DNA from 3 places in the Parageobacillus sp. NEAU-HV-2 genome. Region 1 is predicted to be linked to each of the others. Evidence: predicted binding sites of a transcription regulator. Region 1 holds the regulator's gene; each other region holds the start of a gene.

Region 1 (5,298 bases):
AGCCCTGTTTGCCCAGAGCATTGCCGCTAATATTGAATGGCGTCTGCTTGGCATCGAACCGGGCTCGGAAAACACGAGACGAATTGTCGAAATCATTCAAGTCACCCCGATATTGATCATCGTTACTTCCATTATCGGCCCGATTTTAGAAGAAATTATTTTTCGCAAAATTATTTTCGGGACGCTATATCAAAAATACAACTTCTTCATTGCCGCGCTCATCAGTTCGCTATTATTTTCGGTAGTCCATATGGAATTGGAGCATCTGCTTTTATATGCGGCAATGGGTTTTACGTTTGCCTTTCTTTATGCGAAAACGGGGCGCATTTTCGTTCCGATATTCGCTCATGTTACGATGAATACGTTCGTAGTCTTGGTGCAAACATTGTTTGCTGATGAAATTGAAAAAATGATGCGGCAGGCAGAACATATACAACTCATTATTGGGGGCTTTTAATACAATGAGAAGGACACCATTGCAATTCGCTTTTGCCTATTTTCTGATGGGAGTACTATTTACTTACTTGTCCATTCAAAGTGCAAAAGATACGATTTGGAACTTTTTCACCATCTTCCTTGCCATCCTGGCTACGCTTGATTTTGGAGCAGCCATACGTCTCTTCGCATTCCACTTTCGCAATAAACCTCCCGTTTGATATCACGGGAGGTTTTCTTGTTCCTGTTGCGCCAATAATACTTTGCGGTAAGCCATTTTGGAGATCCAAATGCTTGCTTCATATAAAATCGAAAGCGGAATCATCACAATCACTTGTGATAATACATCCGGCGGCGTAATGGCCGCAGCTAAAATCAGCAAGGCCAAATAAGCGTATTTTCGTACTTTGCTCAATAACATCGGTGTAATCAAACCAAGTCTTGTTAAAAACATCACAACTACCGGCAGCTGAAAGACAATGCCAAACGGCAAGACGAGCTGAAGCAAAAATTCGAAATATTCATTAATACCGATGACTTGATGAATACCGAGGCGTTCCGCCAAATTTTGCATAAAACGAACGACAAACGGAAATAAGACAAAATACGCAAAACTAACGCCTGCTAAAAAGAGAAAAATCGAAAGCGGAATATAGCTTAACGTCACTTTTCGCTCTTTTTCATATAACCCTGGGCTGACAAACGCCCAAATTTGATAAAGCAAAACCGGGGCAGTAAGAATAAAGGCGATGACAAAGGCAAACTGAAAGTAAATTTTGATCGGGTCTGTCAAACGAAATGCATTCATCGTCAATTCTTTTGCTTCATCCGTATGCTGCAAATATAAAATGATCGGTTCGACAAAAAAGAAGCTCCCTATCAAGGCAATGCCAAAAAAAACAAGAACAATGATAAGCCGTTTTCGCAACTCTCCTAGGTGCTCATACACCGACATTTCTTTATCATTCATGTCTCAACCATCCTAACTCATCATTGGTCGGCTTTTTTTTCATCTTCATCGGCTAATCCTTTCGTCGCATCCTTAAACTCGCGGAGCGATTGACCGAGCGACTTGCCCAATTCCGGAAGTTTTTTTGTTCCAAACAATAATAAAATGACAAGCACGATTAATAAATATTTCATGTTTTATTCTCTCCTTTATTCAAGCGGATAGTTTTTCAAAAAATAAACGAGCGACTGCAATTCGACCGCTAAGTCGATATGGTGGACGCGAATATGCTTCGGTACGTTCAAGCGCGCCGGCGTAAAATTTAAAATCCCTTTAATTCCTTTTTGGACAAGACGGTCGGTAATCCATTGGGCGACATGGGCAGGCACCGTTAAAATCGCTACTGGAATTCCCTCGTGAAGACGGTCTTCTAATTCATCCAAATGATAGACGGGCACCCCGCCGACTTCTGTACCGACTTTCCTTTCATCTACGTCAAATGCCATCACAATTTTCGTATTATTGTTTTTCGAGAAATTATAGTTTAAAAATGCGGTGCCTAAGTTCCCGACTCCAAATAACGCAACTTCCGTTATCTCGTCTTGATCGAGCGTTTTCCGGAAAAATGACAACAAATAGTTGACATTATATCCGTATCCCTTTTTGCCAAGCGCGCCAAAATAAGAAAAATCGCGGCGGATCGTCGCAGGATCGACTTTAACCGCCTCGCTCAGCTCGGCAGAAGAAACGCGTTGTTTTCCGGAAGCGTGTAAATTTTTTAAAAAACGATAGTATAACGGCAAACGTTTGGCCGTTGCTTGCGGAATTTTTGGCTGTTCATTGCTCATCGATAAATCCCCCAGCACTTCTCTTTTTGCGTTGATAATGTCCTGACTTTCCACCCATTTTCTCTACTAAATAGGTTGGGCCAATCACCATTCCTTTATCAAGCGCCTTGCACATATCATATACTGTCAGCGCACATACAGAGGCGGCCGTTAGCGCTTCCATCTCTACCCCTGTGCTTCCTTTTGTTTTCACTGTTACGGTAATCAACAATTGATACAACGCTTTTTCTTCTTCGACATGCCAGGCAAACTGAATGTCGACACCTTTTAGCATAAGCGGATGGCACATCGGAATGAGATCGGCTGTTTTTTTCGCCGCCATAATGCCCGCCACTTGCGCAACGGCAAGCACATCCCCTTTTTCGATCGTCTTGTTTGTCATTTTTTCATAAATTTCCTTATTGACGGTCACACTTGTTTGCGCGGTCGCCATGCGGACCGTATCCTCTTTGTCCGTAATATCGACCATTTTTGCTCGGCCTTGTTCATTGAAATGGGTAAATGTTGACAACGTAATCTCCTCCACTTATAAACTATACACTATTTTTCGTCATCTGTCTTTTATCGTTTTATTGCGATAGGAAAGTAACTTACGCTACACTATTATTGTTAAACGCGAGGTGAAAAACAATGATCATTTTACAAGTGAATCAACTGACAAAATATTTTGGCGCTGACCTTATTTTATCGAATATAAAATTAGAAATACAATCCAAAGACCGAATTGCGCTCGTCGGAAGAAACGGAGCAGGAAAATCGACGCTATTAAAGATCATTGCCGGTGAAATGTCTTACGATAGCGGAGAGATTATGAAACCAAAAGAAGTAACGATCGGCTATCTCGCTCAGGACAGCGGTCTTCACTCTTCGTTGTCGATTTGGGAAGAAATGATGACAGTATTCGCCCCATTAAAGGCCATGGAAAAGCAATTGCGCGCGCTGGAAATGCAAATGGGCGATCCTGATTTGCTCGCAGATGCATCCCGTTATGAAAAATTATTAAAAGAATACGACACGCTACAAGAGCGTTATAAAGAACAAGGCGGTTACCAATACGAAGCCGATATCCGCTCCATTTTACACGGTTTGCAGTTTTCTAAGTACGATTATATGACAACTCCTGTCCAATCGTTAAGCGGCGGACAGCGAACGCGGCTGGCGCTCGGAAAATTGCTTTTAACGAAACCCGATTTGCTTATTTTGGACGAGCCGACCAACCATTTAGACCTCGAAACATTAACATGGCTTGAGCAATATTTACAAACGTATCCTGGCGCTATTTTAATCGTCTCCCATGACCGCTACTTTCTCGATAAGGTCGTCACTCAAGTATTCGAGCTATCGCGCTCGACATTAAAGCGGTATAGCGGAAATTACAGCCGCTACTTAGAGAAACGGGCAGAGGAATACGAACGGGAACGAAAACTATATGAAAAACAGCAAGAAGAAATTGCAAAGCTGCAAGACTTTATTCAACGCAATATCGCCCGCGCTTCGACAACCAAGCGCGCGCAAAGCAGAAGAAAACGGCTAGAAAAAATGGAAAGAATGGAGAAGCCAGTTGGGGATGAAAAAGCTGCCTCATTTTCCTTCGAAATCGAGCGGGAAAGCGGCAATGACGTGTTAATCGCTGAAGATGTCGCAGTGGGATATGATGCAGATCAGCCAATTATTCATAATGTTCGCTTTCGCATCACGCGCGGGGAAAGCATCGCTCTGATTGGTCCGAACGGAATCGGCAAATCCACGTTGTTAAAAGCGATTGTCAACAAACTCCCGCTGCAAGCAGGGCGTTTCCGCTACGGCTCAAACGTGCAAATCGGCTACTATGACCAAAACCAGGCCGACTTGTCCTCGAATAAGCGTGTGCTCGATGAACTTTGGGATGAATATCCCGATAAAACGGAAAAAGAAATCCGCACCGTGCTCGGGAACTTCTTATTCTCCGGGGACGATGTACTAAAGCCTGTATCGGCGCTCAGCGGTGGCGAAAAAGCAAGACTGGCGCTCGCCAAATTGATGATGCAAAAAGCAAACTTCCTTATTTTAGACGAACCGACCAACCATCTTGATTTAGACAGCAAAGAAGTGCTTGAGAATGCCTTAATTGAATACCCTGGAACGATTTTGTTCGTTTCCCATGACCGCTACTTTATCAACCGCATCGCCACGAAAATATACGAACTTTCTAGCGATGGAATTACTGAATATTTAGGTGACTATGACTACTATATCGCCAAAAAAGAAGAAATGCTGGAACTCGAACGCCTCATCGCTGCGGAGCAACCGCAAACAAACGTGAACCTTCCTGATGGGGAATCAAAGAAAAAATCGAGTTATGAGCAAGAAAAAGAAGCAAAAAAGCTAGAACGGCAGCGCAAGCGCCGCATTGAAGAAATCGAAGCGGAAATTAGCGAATTAGAACAACAAATTGCGCACGTTGAAGAACAATTATGTGATCCTGATATTTATCAAGATCACGAAAAAGTGCAACAGCTGACAAAAGAGAACGAGGAAATGAAACAAAAACTAGATCTATTACTAGCAGAATGGGAAGAACTTCATACACTAAAATAATAAAATACACAAACATCCACCGGTTATGAACAGGTGGATGTTTTTTTAGTTAATCACATACCCACAAACTTATCCCCAATTTTCTTCCCGTTATTCAAGTTATTCACCGGTTTTTCCACATTATCCACAAAAAGCATCTGTTTTATGTGAAAAAAACTGTGATTATTTTCTCCTTAATATAATGAGTTTTTTTTCTCATTTTCCACAATATCCACAAATTGTGGATAAATATATGCACAACCTTTATTTTTTTAATAAAAAAATGGACTTCCTTCAAGATTAAATCTTGAAAAAAGCCCGTTTGATTTCCGTTATTCTAACTCCAAGCTTGGGTCGGCATTTAATGCCATGTCCGCCCGTTTTCCTTGCGTATACAACACGGTTCCTGCTGCTGCGATCATTGCTGCATTGTCAGTGCATAACGATAATGGCGGTATCACTAACTCAACATTGTCTAATTTCGCCATTTGCTTTTGCAATTCCGCCCTT
Region 2 (5,298 bases), on a different contig from region 1:
AGATACGGAAGTATACGAAGAGGAAGAGCCGCCAAAAATAGCGACGCCATATGACGATTTATGGAAGCTTGATGAAAAAGATCGTCCAGCTCCGCCTCCGCGCAAAAAGCGCAGGAAGTTTCCGCCGCAGCCGGAAAAAGACGTATTGTTGTTTATCGAGGAATACAGTCGTGAACTGGAAGACTGGCAGCGCGATATTTTAACGATGATGCGCGAAGAAATGCTCTATTTCTGGCCACAGCTCGAGACGAAAATCATGAATGAAGGCTGGGCGACGTATTGGCATCAGCGCATTTTACGGGAAATGGACTTAACAAGCGACGAAGCGATTGAATTCGCCAAATTAAACGCCAATGTCGTACAGCCGTCGCGCACAGGAATTAATCCGTACTATTTAGGATTGAAAATTTTTGAAGACATTGAAGAACGCTGGAATAACCCAACCGAGGAAATGAAAAAACGTGGGGTGAAGCCAGGGTCGGGACGCGAAAAAATTTTTGAAGTGCGTGAATTGGAATCCGATATTTCATTTTTGCGCAATTATTTAACGAAAGAGCTAGTGATGCGTGAAGATATGTATTTATTCCAAAAACAAGGAAAAGAGTATAAGATTGTCGATAAAGACTGGGAGCACATTCGTGATCAACTCGTGAACATGCGGGTCAATGGCGGGTTTCCGTACATTACGGTCAATGACGGGGACTATATGCGCAATGGTGAATTATATTTAAAACATTGGTATGAAGGGATTGAATTAGACATTAAATATTTAGAAAAAGTGCTTCCGTATATTTATCAGCTATGGGGGCGTCCTGTTCATATGGAAACGGTGGTGGAAGAGAAGCCTATATTATTTACGTATGATGGAAAAACAGTGCATCGGAAATATATATAATCCGTGTGACATAGAGCTGCTTTGAAGGCAGCTTTTTTTATTTGTTTGTCATTGCGTTTGTTTGTATACAATAAAAAACAGCAACAGTGGCTAGGAAAGGAGAAAAGGAATTTGTTCCACTATACAATCGAAGTGCAAATCGGGAATGTCAATTATAATTGCCTTCCCATCCCCTTATAGTAGACAGCTTGACGGAAAGGCTAGTATACTATAGGGGGTTTTTTATTCGTCAGTAATGTTTATGGAAGAAAGGTGTGTGGAAAATGAAGGAGAAAGCGCAAGTACCAACGGAAGACTCCAAATATATTCAACAGCATCTCGCCAATGAGCGTACGTTTTTAGCGTGGATACGAACGGCTATCGCTATAACAGGAATTGGATTTCTCATCATTAACTTGCATATCAAATCGTCCCATCATTCTTTATCCAACATGGCAGTGCAAATGATTGGAACGTTGTCTGTCGTAACGGGAGTGTGTACGGTTGTTTTTGCCACTATTAGCTATTTCCAAAAAGCAAGGCAAATTAATGAACAAACATTTCGTACCGCTCGTTTTCTTATTTGGTTTTTAGCACTTTTAGTGTTATTTGTCACACTGTTGTTTGGTTATTATTTTTTTGTTTCTTTGTATAAAGCATAAGAAAATGGTTATCATCATTGTCGATGGTAACCATTTTATTTTTGGGATCGATAAGCATAATGGATAAAAAATTGTATGGTATAAAACATTTTTACCTTTATAACTCTGTTAATCATGACAAATTTGTGAAAAACATCACAATTTCAGTATCTTGTTAAATTGTTGACAAAATAAATAAGAGCAAGAGGAATCAAAGGAGGAAAAAATGTGTGGAAACGCCAAGAAAAATGGCTTGTGATGGTTAGTTTTTTTGTTGCAGTGATTATGCTTCTGTCGATGGTTGGCAGATTGTTTTCATAAAGGGAGGATATTGCGATGTGGAAATATGATCCAGTTCTGTTTAGCCGAGTGCTTACAGAACTGACGCTGACGTTCCATATTATTTATGCAACGATCGGTGTCGGCGTCCCGTTAATGATTGCGATTGCTCAATGGGTAGGCATCCGCAAAAACGATGAACATTACATTTTGCTGGCGCGGAGATGGACGCGCGGCTTCGTCGTTACGGTAGCCGTCGGCGTTGTGACGGGAACGGCGATCGGATTGCAGCTGTCGTTATTATGGCCGAACTTTATGCAACTTGCAGGTCAAGTTATCAGTCTGCCGCTGTTTATGGAGACGTTTGCCTTCTTTCTTGAAGCGATTTTCCTTGGCATTTATTTATATACGTGGGATCGATTCGAAAATCAGAAAAAACATTTGTTGCTGCTTATTCCGGTTGCCATCGGTTCTTCGGCATCAGCAATGTTTATTACGATGGTAAACGCGTTTATGAATACTCCGCAAGGTTTTGAATTGAAAAACGGAGTCATCACAAATATCGAGCCGCTTGTGGCAATGTTTAATCCAGCGACGCCGACAAAAGTAGCGCACGTATTAGCGACAGCCTATATGACTTGTGCTTTTGTCTTGGCGTCCATCGCCGCTTGGCATTTAATGCGAGGCAACCGGCATATTTATCACAAAAAAGCACTGTATTTAACGATGAAAACAGCTTTGATTTTTTCACTTGTAAGTGCACTTGTCGGTGATTTATCAGGAAAATTTTTAGCTGAATATCAGCCGGAAAAATTAGCGGCGGCGGAATGGCACTTTGAAACGAGCACCCATGCGCCGCTTGTCTTGTTCGGGATGCTTGATGAAAACAACAATATAAAAAATGCGCTTATTATTCCAAACGCATTAAGCATTTTGGCGCATAATCATCCTGCCGCGGAAGTAAAAGGATTAAACGAATTTCCGAAGGAGGAAACGCCCCCGCTTTACATTCACTATTTATTTGATTTAATGGTGACGCTTGGCGTGTTTCTTACCGTTGTAGCGGCGGTTTATTGGCTTGGAAAAATATTTAAGTGGAAGTTTGTCGCGAAAAAATGGTTTTTCGGCCTGTTGGTAGCCTCCGGTCCACTTTCCATGCTGGCGATTGAAGCGGGATGGTATCTTGCCGAAGTCGGCCGGCAGCCGTGGATTTTGCGCGGTTATATGAAAACGGCGGAAGCGGCGACATCGTCAGCGCATGTCGATACGATGCTCATTTTATTTTCGATCTTGTATCTTATTTTAGGAATCGCGAGTGCGGCGGTGCTGATTAACATGTTCCGCAAAAACCCAGTCGAACGGGAGTTGGCGGAACGTTCAGGCCAGCAGGAGGTGATGGCGGAATGACGTTGGAGATTGTTGGCATTTCTGTTTTATGGCTGTTTTTGTTCGGATACGTTATAGTCGCCTCGATTGACTTTGGTGCTGGATTTTTCAGCGCATACAGCGATTTTGCCAAGAAAAAGCATATTTTGCATAAAATTATCCAGCGCTATCTTTCCCCGGTATGGGAAGTGACGAACGTGTTTCTCGTCTTTTTCTTCGTCGGCATCGTCGGCTTTTTCCCGAAAACTGCCTATTATTACGGCTCGATTTTGCTCGTTCCTGCCAGCATTGCCATTGTGCTTTTGGCGATCCGCGGGTCGTATTATGCGTTTCATACGTATGGCGGGACGGAAAGAAATTGGTATTTGCTTGCCTACGGGCTAACAGGGCTGTTTATTCCGGCGTCACTGTCGATTGTGCTGACGATTTCGGAAGGAGGATTTGTGGAGAAAAGCGGGGAAACACTCACTTTATTATATAAAGAGCTGTTTGTCAGCCCGCTTACTTGGAGTATTGTGTTGTTAAGCATTACGAGCGTTCTCTATATTTCCGCTACATTTCTAACGTATTACGCCAATGAAGCGGGGGATATGCAGGCGCGCGAATTGCTGCGGAAATATGCGCTAAGTTGGAGCGGGCCAACGATTTTATCGGCGCTCCTCATCATTTATCAGCTGCGGCATCATAATCCGGAGCATTATAGCAACATGTTCAACATTGCTTGGATGTTTGCCATATCATTTCTGTTTTTCGTGTTGACCGTTTATTTGCTTTGGAAAAAGAGACATTTCGGCTGGGCGTTTATTAGCTTGCTGCTGCAATATGCGTTCGCGTTTTATGCATACGGCATTTCTCACTATCCATATTTGTTGTACCCATACTTAACGATTTACGACGGATTTACGAATCAAACAATGGCGATCGCGCTTATTATCGCGTTTATCGCCGGGTTCTTGTTATTAATTCCATCGCTGTATTTGTTAATGCGATTGTTTTTATTCAACAAAAAATATGTAAAAGGACAATTATAGGGGGAGCATAACATGCAAACATTTCTTATTATGTATGCACCAATTCTTATTGTGGCGTTGTCTGTGGTTGCTGCGTTTTGGGCCGGATTGAAAGACAAACAGGTCGAGTAGGACTTCCTGCTCGACATTTTTTATATTTGTTAGTTGACATTTATGGAAAAATCGATTACTATAAGGACTAGGTTATATACCCATACATGTATATGTAAATAAAATATTTTATTTTGTAAAAACTATGATCGAGAAAAAACGAGGAGGAATTCTTGATGAAAGTAGCGATTATCGCAGCTAACGGTAGTTTATTTGACGCATACAAAGTATTCAATATTGCCACAGCGGCAGCGGCATCAGAGGCAGAAGTAGGCATTTTCTTCACATTTGAAGGGTTGAATCTCATTCATAAAGAAGCACATAAAAACTTACCGCTTCCAGAAGGAAAAGAGCATTTTCAAGAAGGATTTCAAAAAGCGAATGTTCCGTCAATCGAAGAGCTTGTAAAAATGGCGCAAGAATTAGGTGTGAAACTGGTTGCATGCCAAATGACGATGGACGTCATGGGCCTTGACAAAGATCAATTTGTCGATGGAATTGAAGTCGCTGGAGCGGCTACATTTTTAAACTTTGCGAAAGACGCCGACATTACGTTGACGTTCTAGTGGAGGGATGAAAATGAAACGAGTTACGGTATATACAACAACGACATGTCCGTATTGTGTAATGGTGAAAAACTTTTTACGTGAACAAGGCGTTCCGTTTGAAGAAGTAAACGTGCAGCGGGATCCTATCGCGGCGCGGAAACTTGTTGAAACAACGGGGCAAATCGGAGTTCCACAAATCGAAATTGATGGCCAATGGGTAATTGGCTTTGATCCGGACGCCATCATGCAATTGTTGCAGCGCTAATGAGGCACGGGACGTAATTCCTGTAAAAGAACCCGTTTCCAAGCGGTGTGAAACGATTCATTTTGGATGTACGCAACAAAGAGGAATTCTATGATTGGAAACGGAAGGAAAGAAGCATATACGATTGAAAGTGCGTCAAACGAATATAGAAAAATTTCAACCAGATAAAGAACAACGGGGAATG
Region 3 (5,298 bases), on a different contig from region 1:
TTTCCATAAGCATTACTTCCCCAAAGTGAGGTAAAATATAGTTTTCCTCTTTAAATGGTTCAACATCGGTAACTAAATATACAATATCATAATCTTGAAAAATATCTTTTTTTATATTTGGATTAACACGAGAACCGTTCATTAGTACTCCACGTATACGATGATCTTGCTTAGCAAATGTTATGATTAAATCCAACATTTCTTGTTCTGTTCTCATTTTCACATATATCACCCTTTTTTTATCCTCGATACGAGTGGTGAATGACTCACCCCGTCGGTTTTTCGCTGTTGAGAACCTTTTGTAAGGCTTTGACGACCAACTTCTCCTCACTTATAATTTTTGGTTAACATTACCGTGGGATATTTTACGATGAAAGCTGGTCGTTTCTTAAATTCTTCTGATTTTTTCCGTATTCTTTGATTTTCCATCATCAGACAATAACCAGTCAATATAGGGTTTTTGTACTCTCATTTGTTCTTGTAACTCTCGAACTGGGTCTGCAACGAACAATGCAGTACATAAAAAGAAATTACCTTGTTGAGTAATCGCATCTGTTAGCCACCCATGCCGCATTCCGCGGCACCACAGATGATGGAAGAAACTCTGTTCTCCCATGGGGAAAAAGCGATATCCCCTTCTTGAAGTATCGCATTTCGTTAATGAGTAATCCGAAATTTTTGTTTAACTTACGATTCCCGTTAGCACAATAAGTATATAGAATTTTATACGGCTTTTTTTCCAATCCAATGAGCAATAAGTACAATTGGGAAAACTAAGAAACAAAAAGGAAAGCTGACAAAAATAGTATCCCAAGTTATGACTTGATTTTCGAATAATGAGTGAAACAATACTATGCTATATGGAAAAACGATAACTATTGATGTTATAACACCAGGAGTAATGGAACGGAAAAAAATAGACTGGCCAATATGAGTAAATACATGAAGAAAGAAAATCATTATACAAACAGTAAAGAAATGAATGTTGGCAAATGGACCTTGATTAACATATTGACTTGCCATATAAGTAGAACTGCTAACAAATAGAAAAATAACCAATACCGAAACAGAAAATTGTGCTGTTGACATTGAAAATTGCTTAATTACTCTGTTGGCAATTTTTCTTGGCAATTTTTCATAAATGACATCTGAATTCTTTTTTATCTATTTTTCAATCATAATAACTTCTTCCAAATCATGCAGAATAAACATAATTGGAAATAGCCAAATAAGTGTTTGAACATCAAGCCATCGTTCCATAATCTTCCCCCATTCAGTGTACCAATTTTATCTTATTCTATCTGGTTGGTAATCCATGTTCAACTAAACTGCCCTTAGTAGAGTAAGAAAATTAAACGACTTTTTGGTCACTCAACAGATTGGTAATTATCCCGCCTTTTTGTTTTCATTTGCTAGAACTTGAACTAATTGCTCGTAATAGCGTTCGGGTTCTTCATAATGAGGCATATGACCGGAATTTTCAAACCAAACGATCTTTTTATACGGTGCATCAAGATGATTCATATAGTCTTCTGCGAGTTCAAATGGACAAGAGTAATCGTGTTTTCCTAAGAAAAAATAGACTGGAATTTCAACTTTTGGTACGAGACGACGTAGATCTGTTTGGAGAAGTTCTTGATGAAGATGTTTTACACTGAAGAGAGCGCCTCTGAAGAAATTGATTTTATCGACTAGGCTGTATTCAGGTGCGGAAAATATCCATTTAAATACTTCTCTACCATTGCGACTATGCATTTTACCTCCGAACTTTTCAAGCCAGACAGAATACTTCCAAAGTCCTTTTAAGAAATTGTTGAAAGGCGGCTTTCCAATAGATTTTAATTCACGGATTGCTTTTTGATTTCCGGTTTCTATCGCTTTTTTCATAACATAATCATAAGAAATCATCAAATTATCTTGGAGACCTACTGCTTGAGCTAATCCAATGTAGGCATGAAAATAATGAGGATATTGTTTTATCATTAACATGCCAAGCAATGTACCAAATGAGTGGCCATGTAAATAAAATTTCTCGTGCTCTTTATTTAATTTCTTTTTAACATAATGAATCACTTCTTCGGCATCAGATATAAATTGCGCCAAGTTCATTGACTCAGGTTTAATCCGTTTGGAGTAAGACTTTGCTGCGCCACGTTGATCCCAATTAACGATTGTAAAATGCTTCTCTAGCGGTCTGTTTAGTACATGGGATAAATACATTTCACTTTGACCAGGTCCACCATGTATCATAAACAAAACAGGGTTGTTTATATTTTCACCACGGATTAATATAGCTTGCTCAATGCCTCCTATTTTCACTTTTTCAAGAGACACGATGCTGTTCTTTTTTACGTTTCCAGATTCATCAACAATCAGTCTTTCTTTAACAAATAAATTCATTTGTACATCTCCTTTTCTGTTATTATAGCTTGGATATCCAATATTGGATATTTACTTAAAAAAAATTAGTGATTAGCTAAATACGAAATTGTTTTTTTGATTAACTGAATGTCCGATTCAATGATTTGTATCGTATGATCAAAAGCATACTCCATAATGGGATTATATGCAGTTGTTTTTGATTTGTTTGCTTTTCCCGTTTCCCATTCAGCCTTTATTTTTTCTAAATTAGCTAGGTTTTCTTCTAATATGGACAGTGCTTCTTCTTTTGGTAATTGATGAATCATTGCCAATGAGAGCATAAAGTCAGATTTTAATGAATGTGGCTGAAGCTTTAAGTTGTCTCTTAATAACTTTTGATAAAGCTCTTCACCGGACTCAGTGATGGCATAAACCTTTCGAATTCGTGCTCCAGTTCGTTCTTCTTTTACGACCTTAATTGTTCCTTCTTCTTCCATCTTATTTAATGCATAATAGATTGAACCTGACAGTACATTTGCCCACTGATCGACTCTGCTCTCTTGAATAATCGTCTGTATCTCATACCCATGCATTTCTTTATTTCGTAGAAGTCCTAAGATGATTAACTTTGAAATGGCTCATACCCCCTAACTTGGATATCCAACATTGGATAATTTAATAATAATTGTTCTAGTTATTTATGTCAATACATATTTTGTTAATTTTTTGATAAATGAAACGAAGATAAAGTCGTGAAAAATAGATACTTATCCCACAATCGCGCCGCTGATTGTTGCAGACTTACTTAAGTAACTGTCTTAATCCCTCTGTCATTTGTTCGACCAACTCTGGTCTTCCGTCTTTTACTTACTATATACTCACTGTTAGCCATCATTCATTTTTTCTCCATATTTCGATTTGAAGTGTGATATAAATCACTTATGTTGGAAGCCTTTTCTTGTATTTTTAAAGTGTCAAACTATTATTTAGGGAGGGGAAGCAATGTTTTGCCATCAATGTGAACAAACGCCAAAGGGAGGCTGCACCGTCGTTGGTGTATGCGGAAAAGATGAAACAATTGCAAGTTTACAAGACACCATCGTATTTGCTTTAAAAGGAATTGCAGCGTATCGTACACACGCTCATCAACTCGGATACACAGATCCTTTCATTGATGCAACAACACACGAAGCGCTCTATATGACATTGACAAATTCAAACTTTAACGTTCAAGAACATCTCGATATGGCCATGAAAGTTGGAAAAGCAGCGATCCGTGTCATGGAATTGCTCGACCGAGCGCATACCGAAAAACTCGGTATTCCTCAACCGGTGCGTGTGACGCAAAATAAAATTGAAGGCAAATGTATTCTTGTTACAGGACATAACTTACTTGCACTAGAAAAATTACTTAAGCAAACGGAAGGAAAAGGGATCAATATTTATACACACTCCGAAATGTTACCGGCTCACGGTTACCCTGAATTAAAAAAATACCCACATTTAAAAGGAAATGTTGGGAAAGCATGGTACGATCAGCGTCGCTTATTTGAAAAATTCCCAGGTGCTATTTTAGCGACGACAAACTGTGTCATGCCCGTAAAAGGAACGTACTCCGATCGAATGTTCTCGTATGATGTCGCTGGATTGGAAAATGTCCGAAAAATTGAAAACGATGATTTTACTCCATTGATCGAAAAAGCGTTAGAACTTCCTGAAGCGAATATTGAATCCGATGAAACATTGTTAACTGGATTCCATCATGAGACGGTCATCGGCATCGCTCCAGAAATTATTCAAGCGGTAAAAGACGGTAAAATTCAGCGATTTTTTGTGATTGCTGGGTGTGATGCACCTGGAAAAGGCGGTGAATATTACCGTTCATTAGCAACGTCACTGCCGCCAGAAACCGTTATTTTAACGACATCATGCGGAAAGTTCCGCTTCAACGATATTGATTATGGAGTAGTGCCTGGAACGAACATCCCTCGCTACATTGATTTAGGTCAATGTAACAACTCGATTTCGACAGTAAAAATTGCAATGGCACTTGCAGACGCATTAGGCTGTGAAGTGAACGAACTTCCACTAAGCATTGTTCTTTCTTGGTTTGAGCAGAAAGCGGTTGCAATTTTACTCGGTCTTTTCAGTCTGGGCGTTCAAGACATTCGCATCGGTCCGAAAGCACCGCATTTTATTTCTGAAGGTGTTTTGCGCGTATTACAAGACATGTTCGGATTGAAACTGATCGGTGATGTTAAAGAAGATATGCAGGCGATGCTTGCTTAAAAGTAAAGAGGCTGGCTCAAAAGGTCGCTGAATCAACCTTTTGAAGCTAGCCTCTTCTTTCTTTTTTCTTTTTTGGATATTATTGGATATTGTCAAAAAAATCGCTTCTGACTCTTTCTTTTTCTTACTGTTTTTTTCTTGTCGGATCGGTGGTTGCCGCCCACTTTTCAGATTGTGGGCAGCACAAACTAGACCCCACTCCAAGGTGATTTTTGGGAGGCCTCTCAGTGAAAACCGATGAAATTGCTGATTATGCTTGATTTACCCAAACACTGGCTCTGCTTCGGTTTGTCGCTTCCGGTACCTGCTTCGTGGCTCTTTCCTCTGTTGCCAACCGTTCCCAAATTTCCTGCCGTTGTTTTTGGTTTTAGGGGGAGACGGTGATGGTTTTTGTTTCTTTTCCTTTCGCGCACTCGGCCTGAAACGGGCATCCCATGCAAGCTGTACAGTGATACGTGCGTTTGACCGTTCTCCAGTTTTGGCCAGTCTTTCTGGAAATGCGGACATGAATCATGAAACTTCCTTATTTCTATTTCGTATATAAATATAAAGTAATCTTATCGTAAAGGAGAAGATCATATGTTAAAGAAAATTATCAAAGCACTGTTGAAAGAACACTTGCTTCATCAGCAATACCATAAAATGCAT

What was found. The regulator Rex, encoded in region 1, represses fermentation and respiration genes when NADH is low (regulators of the CRP and FNR family bind a similar motif). The targets are predictions, from matches to a motif close to TTGTGAAATATTTCACAA.
Region 2: the regulator Rex is predicted to act here: its motif matches at 1,660-1,677, upstream of AC1WMD_RS00295 (cytochrome ubiquinol oxidase subunit I).
Region 3: the regulator Rex is predicted to act here: its motif matches at 3,077-3,094, upstream of hcp (hydroxylamine reductase).

Annotation. Positions count from the first base shown of each region.
Region 1 is NZ_JBXUJJ010000023.1:5,015-10,312, forward strand. It holds gene AC1WMD_RS18515 (CPBP family intramembrane glutamic endopeptidase) at 1-457, shown strand, start outside; gene AC1WMD_RS18520 (YdiK family protein) at 504-656, shown strand; gene tatC (twin-arginine translocase subunit TatC) at 659-1,405, opposite strand; gene AC1WMD_RS18530 (twin-arginine translocase TatA/TatE family subunit) at 1,426-1,578, opposite strand; gene AC1WMD_RS18535 (redox-sensing transcriptional repressor Rex) at 1,594-2,232, opposite strand; gene moaC (cyclic pyranopterin monophosphate synthase MoaC) at 2,222-2,743, opposite strand; gene AC1WMD_RS18545 (ABC-F family ATP-binding cassette domain-containing protein) at 2,863-4,809, shown strand; gene tsaD (tRNA (adenosine(37)-N6)-threonylcarbamoyltransferase complex transferase subunit TsaD) at 5,121-5,298, opposite strand, start outside.
Region 2 is NZ_JBXUJJ010000001.1:43,713-49,010, forward strand. It holds gene AC1WMD_RS00285 (SpoVR family protein) at 1-895, shown strand, start outside; gene AC1WMD_RS00290 (YidH family protein) at 1,159-1,536, shown strand; gene AC1WMD_RS00295 (cytochrome ubiquinol oxidase subunit I) at 1,852-3,201, shown strand; gene AC1WMD_RS00300 (cytochrome d ubiquinol oxidase subunit II) at 3,198-4,211, shown strand; gene cydS (cytochrome bd oxidase small subunit CydS family protein) at 4,224-4,322, shown strand; gene AC1WMD_RS00310 (DsrE/DsrF/DrsH-like family protein) at 4,478-4,867, shown strand; gene AC1WMD_RS00315 (glutaredoxin domain-containing protein) at 4,881-5,114, shown strand.
Region 3 is NZ_JBXUJJ010000013.1:22,186-27,483, reverse strand. It holds gene AC1WMD_RS16255 (aminoglycoside 6-adenylyltransferase) at 1-217, opposite strand, end outside; gene AC1WMD_RS16250 (HXXEE domain-containing protein) at 724-1,089, opposite strand; gene AC1WMD_RS16245 (alpha/beta fold hydrolase) at 1,387-2,400, opposite strand; gene AC1WMD_RS16240 (PadR family transcriptional regulator) at 2,466-2,981, opposite strand; gene hcp (hydroxylamine reductase) at 3,364-4,650, shown strand; partial or broken gene AC1WMD_RS16230 (transposase) at 4,775-5,143, opposite strand; gene AC1WMD_RS16225 (hypothetical protein) at 5,230-5,298, shown strand, end outside.